Regions from separate parts of the Streptomyces hundungensis genome, predicted to be linked through region 1. Evidence: riboswitches for the same ligand, from Rfam matches in the RefSeq annotation. Region 1 holds a riboswitch; each other region holds the start of a gene.
What was found. A riboswitch is a leader RNA that binds a small molecule or an ion and turns the genes downstream of it on or off. The one in region 1 is predicted to bind cyclic di-AMP.

Region 1 (3,190 bases):
TGAGGTGGCCGACGCGGGCCAGCACCGAGTAGCTAGGGGCGCGGGGAACTGCGCGACCAGCCACCCACGGTCCGCAGCCGAAAACGGGTTTTCAGGGGCGCGGGGAACGGCGCGAGAAGCGACCACGACCCGCGGTCGAAAACGGGGGTAAGGGGCGCGAGGAACTGCGCGACCAGCCACGCACGGTCCGCAGGGTCGAGAGAGTTAAGGGGCGCGGGGAACTGCGCAAAAAGCCGCCGGCCCTGCCCAACGGCGAGTTCAGCCGCGCCGGACCCCCGGGGTCAAGGGGCAAGCCCCGAACCCAGGGTCAAGGGGCGAGCCCCTTGGATTGGAGCCAGGTCATGGGGTCGATGCCCGTGCCGGACGGCGTATGCACCTCCAGGTGCAAGTGCGGCCCCGTAACATTCCCCGTCGCCCCCACCCGCCCAACAACCTCCCCCGTCGCCACCCGCTGCCCCGCACTGACCGCGATCGACGACTGATGGCAGTACCAGAGCTCACTGCCGTCGTCGAGCTTGACGACCGTCCGGTACCCGTACGCCCCCGCCCACCCCGCCGACACGATCGTGCCGGAGTGGATCGCCTTGAGCGGCGTACCCGTGGGCGCCGCGAAGTCGAGGCCGGTGTGGTGGCCGGAGGACCACATCGAGCCGGCCTCGCCGAACGTCGAGGTGAGCGTGTTCGAGCCGACCGGCAGCGAGTAGCTCGCCGCCAGCTTGGCCAGCCGCTCCTCCTCCGCCTTCTTCTCCGCCGCCTCCTCCTGCGCCTTCTTCTCCGCCGCGGCCTTCGCCCGCGCCGCGTCCTGCTGGGCCGCCGCCTCCCGCGCCGCCTTCTGGGCCGCGGCCTGCTGCGCGGCCGCCTTCGCCTCGGCGGCGGCACCGGCCTTCTGCTGTGCGGCCTGCTGGAGGATGCGGGCGCGCAGCGCCTCGCCCGCGTCGGTGGCGCCCCGCTCGGCTTCGCCGGTGGACAGGCCCGTCATGGTCAGCGGCGCCGCGGCGATCTTCTGGTCTGCCTGGGCGGCGCCGGACGTGAGGCTGTCCGGAGCGTGGTGCGGGACCAGTTCGCCGACGCCGGGCAGCGATCCGAGGTCGGGCAGGCTCGCGCTGAGGGAGTCGGGCAGCGATATGGAGACCGGCGGCTTGCTCTGCGCGCTGGCCATGCCGCCCGCGCCGACCGCCGCGATGACACCGACGCCGAGAACCGTGGAGCTCCGGGCGAGCCCGCCACCGCGCTGCTTGGCCACCCGGTGCCGGCCGCGGACGGGGCGTACGGACTCCTCGGTCGGGTCCCACTCCTCCCAGGTCTCCGTCTCGCCGGGCGCGTCCCCGTACAGCGGCTGGGGTCTCGCCGGGTCGAGCGTCGTGGAGGGGAACGCGGGGAGGGGGGTGCCGAGGGCAGGCTCGTTGGCGGCCACGGGGGCGCGCTCCTTTCCTTCCTTCTCGCCTACCGGTTGGCGGTGGGGGTCCCCCTGACCCTGAGGCCAAGGGGAGGGTTCGGAGCAGGAAGGTCTCCTACGAGCGCCCATGACGGACGTCCGATTCACCCCAAGTCGGTGGTTCCCCGGTTCCCTGACGGGATTCGGCGCAGGCGCGCGGTGCCGCCGTGGCGGCGGCTGGGACGGCCGCGCTGCGTTATCGAACGTTAATAGACACGGGGGGAGGATTCCAAGCCGTTCCCACTGATCGTTAACGGTTCTGGCCCGGACTTAGTGCCCATTGCCGGGGCATTCCGGGCGAGTTGACGACTTCTCAGCGTCACCTTCATCACCGGCGCTTTCTGATGGTGTGTCAATTGTTATGCGCAGGGACACTGTCGGGCACCCTCGGTGACGACCCCGTCCCCCGCGAAACCCCCTTCCGCGAGGCCCCTACTTCACGATCTGGACCGTGCGGCGCCGCTCCGGCTGCCCCTCGGCCGGCCGGGCCACCGCCAGCAGCGCCATGTCGTCGCTGGAGCCGCCACCCGTGTAGCGGCGTACGTCGTCGACGAGCGCGTCCAGGACCTCCTCAGGGCCCGGGAAGATCGCACCGCTCAGCCGGGCGCCGGGCTGGTAGAAGACGCCCGCCTTGTCACGGGCCTCGGACAGGCCGTCCGTGTAGAGCAGCAGCATCGAGCCGGCGGGGAAGGGGCGCGCGTCCGCGCGGTCCGGCCACACCCCGAGGTCGGACATGCCGAGCGGAAGCGCGGGCTCGCTCGGCACCAGCGCGTCGAGCGACCCGTCCGCGTGCAGCAGGAAGGGCTCGGGGTGGCCCCGGTTCACCAGGCGTACGGTGCTCTCGCCGCGCGGGATCTCGGCGAGCAGCGCCGTGGTGAACCCCTCGACCGCGTCGAGCCGGTCGCGCCGGGTCCCCTCGCGGGCCAGCGCCCGTTCCAGCCGCTGCGTCACCGCCTCCAGGGACGACTCCTGCTCGGCCGCCTCACGGAACGCACCGATCACCACGGCGACGGCCTCCACCGCCTGGAGCCCCTTGCCGCGTACGTCACCGACGATGAGCCGGACCCCGTACGGGGTGTCCTGCACGGCGAAGAGGTCCCCGCCGATGAAGGCGTCCGCCTGCGCAGCCTCGTACCGCGCGGCGACATGAAGACCGCCGATGCGGGCCGCGGGGGTGGGCAGTACGGCGCGCTGCGCGGTCTCGGCGATGACGCGGGCGGAGGCCAGCTGCTCGCCGCTGTGGCGCAGGATGCGATTGATGACGAGGGCGAGGGCGCTCACCGTGAGCACGGTGAACAGCTCGCTGGCGCCTTCGCCGAGGTTGGGGAGGTCGTGTATGAACCAGAGGGCCACGACGGCGGCCACCGAACCGGCGCCGACGGCGGCGGTGCCGCGGTCGGAGTAGAACGGGGCGGCGGCCACCGGTGCACCCGCGAAGAGAGCGGCGGCCGTCAGATCGGGCGGGGTGGAGGCGTCGAAGACGAAGCCGACCACGATGAGAAGTACGGGTAGCGCCCGTACCAGGCGCCTGTCGCCCTCTGCTCGCTGCCGCACTCGACCAGCCTGCCGCTTTTCGGCCTCGGCGGCCACTCGACGCACCCATGCGGGGAGACGGCGTCAGTGGCGGCGGCAGCGGTGCGGGCCGGGGCGCCCCCGCACACAGCTCCCCCGGGTGTGGCGATGATTGGCCGCCCGCTCGGGCACACAGGGCAGCTCGGCCCAGCCGTCCCGGTTGAGACGACAGCCGTGAGCAGG
Region 2 (3,190 bases), 1.9 Mb from region 1:
CTCGACCGACTGGCCAAGCTGGTCGCCGAGGGCCTCGACGAGCTCCCCGAGACCGTCTGACCCGGCCGGCCTCACAGCGAAGGGACCGCGGGGCCCGCACAGGGCTCGGCGGTCCTTTTCCGCTCTCCCGGCGCGGCCGTACGCGTAATTTTTCCGGCGCGGCCATGCGCGCAATATGCGCGGCCCTGTGCGCCATCAACGAATTCCGGGCAGCACTGTGCGGCGCCCCTCGACGCATTCCTTGTATACGACGGTGCTGTTAAGCGCGGGCTCTTTTCGTGTTGACGGCAGATTGCGGAGATCTCACCGCCACGGACGTGCGCAGCCGATGGGCGGAAAAGGAACGCTCGGCGTGGAGCGCCGTGAGCGAGCGGGCGCGCTCCGCGTCGCCGCGGGCCACCGCGTCGGTGATCGCGCCGAGTTCGGCCCAGGCCTCGGCGGGCCGGGGCGGCGTCTCGACCACGTACATCCAGGCGATCTTGTGCCGCAACTGCGTGAGCGTCGCGATCAGTCCGGGGCTTACGGAGGCCTGGGTGAGCGTCTCGTGGAACCAGCCGCCGAGCGAGCGCAGGTCGTCGCCCTGACCGCGCGCGGCCCGGTCCTGACCCAGCCTCACCAGGCCGCGCAGCACCTTGAGATGGGCCTCGGTGCGGCGCCGCGCGGCGCGCGCGGCGGCCAACGGCTCGACCAGGGCGCGCAGTTCGAGGAGATCGACGGCCTCCACCTCGGTGGGCTCCGCCACCCACGCCCCGGCGTGCCTGCGGGTGGTCACGAACCCCTCGGCCTCCAGGGTGCGCAGGGCTTCGCGCACCGGGACGCGGGAGACGCCGTAACGGCGCGCGAGGACGTCCTCGATGAGCCGGCTGCCGCGCGCCAGGACACCCGAGACGATGTCGTCGCGCAGTGCCGTGCTTATCGAATGCGCCGGAATACTCATGACCGGACCTCCGCCTGGATTCCCGCGCAACGCGGTCGATCGACATCTGTTCGGCGACTCTATTCCAGGCTTTGTTAATTCCCGGTGACATGGCGGAACCGATGGATATCTTCCGGCCAACGCGAAGGCCCCCGGCGGTGGATGCCGGGGGCCTTCGGGATGCTCGGGGTGCCGCGCGGGAGCGGGACGTCTCAGACGGTGACGCCGTGCGAGCGCAGATAGGCGATCGGGTCGATGTCCGAGCCGTACTCCGGGCCGGTGCGGGCCTCGAAGTGGAGGTGCGGGCCCGTGGTGTTGCCGGTGTTGCCCGAGAGCGCGATCTGCTGGCCCGGCTCGACGGTCTGCCCGACGGAGACCTGGATGACCGAGAGGTGGCCGTACTGGGTGTACGTGCCGTCGTTCATCCGGATCACGATGTTGTTGCCGTAGGCGCCACCGTCACCGGCCTCGACGACGGTGCCCAGACCCACGGCGTGCACCGAAGTGCCGATCCCCGCATGGAAGTCGATGCCCGTGTGGCTACCGGAGGACCACAGGGATCCGCCGGTCTTGTAGCCGGTGGACACATAACTGCCCGCTATGGGGGCCACGAACGAGTTGAGACGCTTGCGCTCGGCCTCACGGGCGGCGCGCTCCTTGGCCTCGCGGGCCTCCTGGGCGCGCTGCTCGGCCGCGCGCTTGGCGGCGGCCTCGGCCGCGGCCTGCGCCTGGGCCTTCGCCGCGGCCTGCTTCTGCGCGTCGGCCTGGGCTCCGAGCTGGTCGGCGAGGGAGTCGCCGATGACGATGGCCTGCGTCAGGCCGGTGTCGACGGTCGCAGTGGGAGCGGCGACGGCCGGCGAGGCGAGGGTGCCTACGACTCCGGCGGTGGCGAGGGTGGCGATGCCCGCGATGTTCGCGCTGCGGCGCGTCATTCGGCTGGGCGCGCGATGCTTCCCGGTGGCACGGGTGAACGCCATGGAGCGGCGGTGTCCTTTCCTTCCATCTCGCCTACCGGGTTAGCTGACGGGTTCGGAGCAGGAAGGTCTCCTACGGGCTCCTCCGCGGGCGGAGGCGTCCGATTCACCCCAGGGACTGAATGGGTCCCCGGCTCCCCTGGCTCGCGCCGTACGGGGACTCGGCGATCACTGTCCGGTGCCGCGGCTGCGACGGGTGGTGACGGACAGCGGGACTGACGCTAGACGTCTGATCTTTCAATCACCAAACAGACACCGGATTTTGTAGCGCACGCCACATGACAGACGGGCAACCTCTCCAATAAACCGGACATAAGGGGAGACCCCGGAGGCGCATCCGCCTCCGGGGTCCCTCGTGTATCCGCTCGCCCGCGCCTCAATCAGCCCGTGACAACGGTCACTTCGCCGATGCCGAGCGCCCGGACCGGCTCCGCGATCCGCGCGGCGTCGCCGACGAGGATCGTGACGAGACGGTCGGCGGGGAAGGCGTTGACGACCGCCGCCGTCGCCTCCACGGTGCCGGTCTCGGCGAGCTGGGCGTAGAGCCGGGCCTGGTAGTCGTCGGGCAGGAACTGCTCGACCTGGTCGGCCAGGGTGCCCGCGACGGCCGCCGCCGTCTCGTACTTGAGCGGGGCGACCCCGACCAGGTTCTGCACGGCGCTCTCGCGTTCGGCGTCCGTGAGGCCCTCGGCGGCCAGGGTGCGCAGCACCTTCCAGAGGTCCTCAAGGGCGGGGCCGGTGTTCGGGGTGTCGACCGAGCCGCTGATGGCGAGCATCGCGGCGCCGCCGTCCGGCCCCGAGCGCAGCACCTGGCCGAAGGCGCGGACCCCGTAGGTGTAGCCCTTCTCCTCGCGCAGCACGCGGTCCAGGCGGGAGGTGAGGGTGCCGCCCAGGCAGTACGTGCCGAGCACCTGGGCCGCCCACACGCGGTCGTGGCGGTCGGCTCCGATGCGGCCGATGAGCAACTGGGTCTGGACGGCGCCGGGGCGGTCCACGATGACGACCCGGCCCCTGTCGTCGGCGGTGATCGGCGGGACCGGGCGCGGCTCGGCCAGGTCGCCGGTCCAGTCCCCGAGGGTGTCCGCGAGGATCGCGTCGAGGTCGGTGCCCGACAGGTCGCCGACGACCACGGTGACGGTCGTCGCGGGCCGCACATACGCCTCGTAGAAGGAGCGCACCGCTGCCGCGTCGATGGCGGCCACGGTCTCCTCGGTGCCCTGGCGGGGCCGGGACATGCGGGCGGAGGCCGGGAAGAGCTCCTTGGAGAGCTGCTTGGCGGCGCGACGGGCCGGGTTGGCCT
Region 3 (3,190 bases), 3.6 Mb from region 1:
CGGTGATTCCCATGGCAGCTCCCGGTCCAGAACTGACCCCCACGGGCGCGGGGGTTCTCGGTAGTCGGGCAGTCACCGTGGTCCGGGGTGACGCACTACCACCTTAGAAGTCATCTCATTTGGCGAGTCGGCGGTAGCAGATGAGGGTGCAGGCGATGCTGGTGAAGGCGAGGAAGTGGTCGGCCTTGCGTTCGTAGCGGCGGTGGAGTCGTCGGCAGCCGGCGAGCCAGGCCATGGTGCGTTCCACGGTCCAGCGGTGGCGGCCCAGCCGTTGCGAGGACTCGACTCCCTTGCGGGCGATGCGGTGGGTGATGCCGCGTTCGCGTAACCATTGCCGCAGGTGGGCGTAGTCGTAGCCCTTGTCGGCGTGGAGTTTGCTGGGCTTGCGGCGGCGCGGGCCGCGGCGCGAGCGGATCGGCGGGATGCCCTTCACGAGCGGGATCAGGGCCTGACTGTCGTGCAGGTTGGCCCCGGAGATTCCGACGGATATGGGCAGACCGGACCGTTCGGTGATCAGGTGGATCTTCGAGCCGTACTTGCCCCGGTCGACAGGATTCGGACCCGTCAGGTCCCCCTTTTCAGGGCCCGCATGTTCACCGAGTCGATCGCGCACCTAGACCAGTCCAGTTCGCCGCGGGCGCCGAGTTCGTCGAGGACCAGGCGGTGGAGCTTGGCCCACACTCTGGCCTTCGACCACTCCGAGAACCGCCGGTGGGCGGTCGCTCCGGACGGCCCGAACGACGCCGAAGGCAGCTGCTGCCAGGTACAACCCGACGTGGCCACGAAGACAATCGCGGCCAGCACCTCCCGGTCCCCGTGCCGACGCCGACCACCGCCCTGCGGCCTCGACGGCGCCTCCGGCACCACCCGCTGGAACAACTCCCACAACTCGTCCGGCACCAGACGCTCAACGATCCCCACCATGACTCACAGAATACCGAGTCGCCCAAATGAGATGGCTTCTTAGGAACAGCCGCGTATGCAGAAACGTGCAGCCTGGAGTTTGTTCACCCCGCGGGGTGAACGAAATTTGCGCTGCCCTCGGTTCGAGGGCAGCGCACGGGCACTCGGGGGGCCAATCGAGCCCGCTCCACGTCCCGTTGGGGCCGGTGGGACACCGACCGGGTGGCCGGGCGCTCTCTCCCCACCTCCGAGAGCGCCCGGTCCGGGGACCGTCAGTAGGCGCCGAAGACGTTGTCGATCGAGCCGTAGGTCTTGGCCGCGTAGTTGCAGGCGGCGGTGATGTTGGCGACCGGGTCGTAGAGGTCCATGGGCGTACCCGGCACGTGGAAGGCGAGGAACGTGGGCTGGATGACCTGGAGGAGGCCCTTGGAGGGCGTTCCGGCCACGGCGTTGGAGTCCCAGTTGTTGATCGCCATCGGGTTGCCCGAGGACTCGCGCATGATGTTGCGGTAGATGCCGTTGTACGTGCCGGGGATGCCGTGCTGCGCCATGATGTCGAGGGACTGCTTGATCCAGCCGTCCAGGTTGTTCGCGTACGAGCTCGTGGCGGCGGGGGCGAGGGTCGTCGTCCGGGTGGAGCGGTCGGCGCGGCCGGCCGCGGCGTCCCGGGCGGTGCTCGCCGCGGCGCCGCCGAGGTTGAGCTTGAGGCCGGGGTGGATCAGCGCGGGGTCGGAGCCGATGACGCTCCGGTTGACCTCGTACAGCTTCTTCCAGCCGCCGCTCACGTCGAGGGCGTCGGCGATCTTGGCCAGCGAGTCACCGGCGGCGACCGCGTAGCTCGTGGGGCCCGCCTTCACGGCCGCGACCGGCTTGACCGCCGGGGCGGAGTGGACGGTCGCCGGGGCGGAGTGGACCGTCGCCGGGGCGGCGGCGGCCGTGGTGGCGCCGATCACCGGGAGGGCCAGTACGGCGCCTCCGGTACCCGCGGCGGCGATGCCGCGGGAGAACGAGCTGGACTTGGGGCGGCGGTGCTTGCCCTTTGCAGGCATGGTGCTTTCCTCTCCGTCGCCTACGAGGTGAGCTGTCGGGTTCGGACGGGAGATGTCCGGCCGCGGCGCACGCGGCTTCACCCCAGCCGATCCGGAATCCGGACCGGCGGCTTTCCTGGGTCCCCCGCTCCTGCCGTACGTGTGTGGGAGGCTCCGGACGGCGGCAGGATTCGGCGTTCCTTCCGGATTGACGGTGAACGTAAACGAATAGGCCGAGTGGAAACAAGGCCAGAATTCATTGCCGGTGATGCCGGATATAGATCAACTCGAATTCGGCCACCCGAGAAGCCGCCGCCCGAACCCTCAACTCGCTTTCGCCGGAACGGAAATGACCCCACTCGGCGCCGGGTCCGCATCCGCCCGCACGTGACCCAATTCACTCGCTCATCGCGCAACCGGCAGGGCAGTCCACAAAAGAGACGAGGTTCACCCAATAGCCCCAATGTGGACATTTTCCCGGCAGGAGTATTGCCGCTCATAGCACCCGAATTAGGACACTCAGGACTTTCTCGGATGCCTCAAGCCACCCAAACCGCCCCCTCCGCGCGCCTCGCCTGCTCCCCCAGGGCGGCGGCCACACACGCGCCCCTTACGTCGTCGCCCGGGATCATGCTCCTGGGGCGCCTCGCGCGGCGGGGCGGACGACAGTGAGGCGGAACGGTGAACCGAGACAGCGCGCAGTACGACGTCCTGGTGGTCGGGGGAACGGGGGTGGACACGGTCGTACGCGTCGATTCGCTGCCGGTCCCGCTCGCCGACTCCGTGCAGGTCGGCCCGATCGAGGAGTGGCCGGGCCACACGGGGGCGAACGTGGCTCTGGGCGCCCGGGCGCTCGGTCTGGCGGTCGGCCTGATCGACTGCATCGGGGACGACTGGATCGGCGCCCGGGTACGTGAACTCCTCGCGGCGGGCGATGTCGACTTCTCCCCGCTGATCTCCCCGGCGGGCACCCGGCGTGCGGTGAACCTGGTGGACGCCGACGGCCGGAGGATGTCCTTCTACGACGCCCGCGACCCGGACGACCTGCGGATGCCCCGGGACTTCTACCTGCCGCGGCTGCGACGGTCCCGCCATGTCCACCTGTCCATCATGAACTTCGCGCGCTACCTGTTCGACGACATCGAGGAGCTCGGCGTCCCCGTCTCCGTCGATCTGCACGACTGGGACGGACTGGCCGACCACCACCGGGAGTTCGCCCTCCGCGCCGACCTCGTGTTCCTCAGCGCGGCGGGCGCGGG

Region 2: it holds a riboswitch for cyclic di-AMP, as region 1 does, so the genes downstream of both, DWB77_RS09950 (M23 family metallopeptidase) here and DWB77_RS18425 (M23 family metallopeptidase) in region 1, are expected to answer to the same signal.
Region 3: it holds a riboswitch for cyclic di-AMP, as region 1 does, so the genes downstream of both, DWB77_RS34345 (LysM peptidoglycan-binding domain-containing protein) here and DWB77_RS18425 (M23 family metallopeptidase) in region 1, are expected to answer to the same signal.

The regions. Positions count from the first base shown of each region.
Region 1 covers NZ_CP032698.1:4,136,237-4,139,426, forward strand. The annotation lists gene DWB77_RS18425 (M23 family metallopeptidase) at 308-1,414, opposite strand; cyclic di-AMP (ydaO/yuaA leader) riboswitch at 1,427-1,594, opposite strand; gene DWB77_RS18430 (PP2C family protein-serine/threonine phosphatase) at 1,868-2,989, opposite strand; gene DWB77_RS37840 (hypothetical protein) at 3,053-3,190, opposite strand, start outside.
Region 2 covers NZ_CP032698.1:2,234,247-2,237,436, forward strand. The annotation lists gene DWB77_RS09940 (HPr family phosphocarrier protein) at 1-60, shown strand, start outside; gene DWB77_RS09945 (GntR family transcriptional regulator) at 260-937, opposite strand; gene DWB77_RS09950 (M23 family metallopeptidase) at 1,129-1,893, opposite strand; cyclic di-AMP (ydaO/yuaA leader) riboswitch at 1,907-2,067, opposite strand; gene DWB77_RS09955 (M16 family metallopeptidase) at 2,271-3,190, opposite strand, start outside.
Region 3 covers NZ_CP032698.1:7,730,629-7,733,818, reverse strand. The annotation lists gene DWB77_RS34355 (STAS domain-containing protein) at 1-13, opposite strand, end outside; one part of gene DWB77_RS34350 (IS5 family transposase) at 116-576, opposite strand; one part of gene DWB77_RS34350 (IS5 family transposase) at 576-924, opposite strand; gene DWB77_RS34345 (LysM peptidoglycan-binding domain-containing protein) at 1,176-1,952, opposite strand; cyclic di-AMP (ydaO/yuaA leader) riboswitch at 1,955-2,138, opposite strand; gene DWB77_RS34340 (carbohydrate kinase family protein) at 2,613-3,190, shown strand, end outside.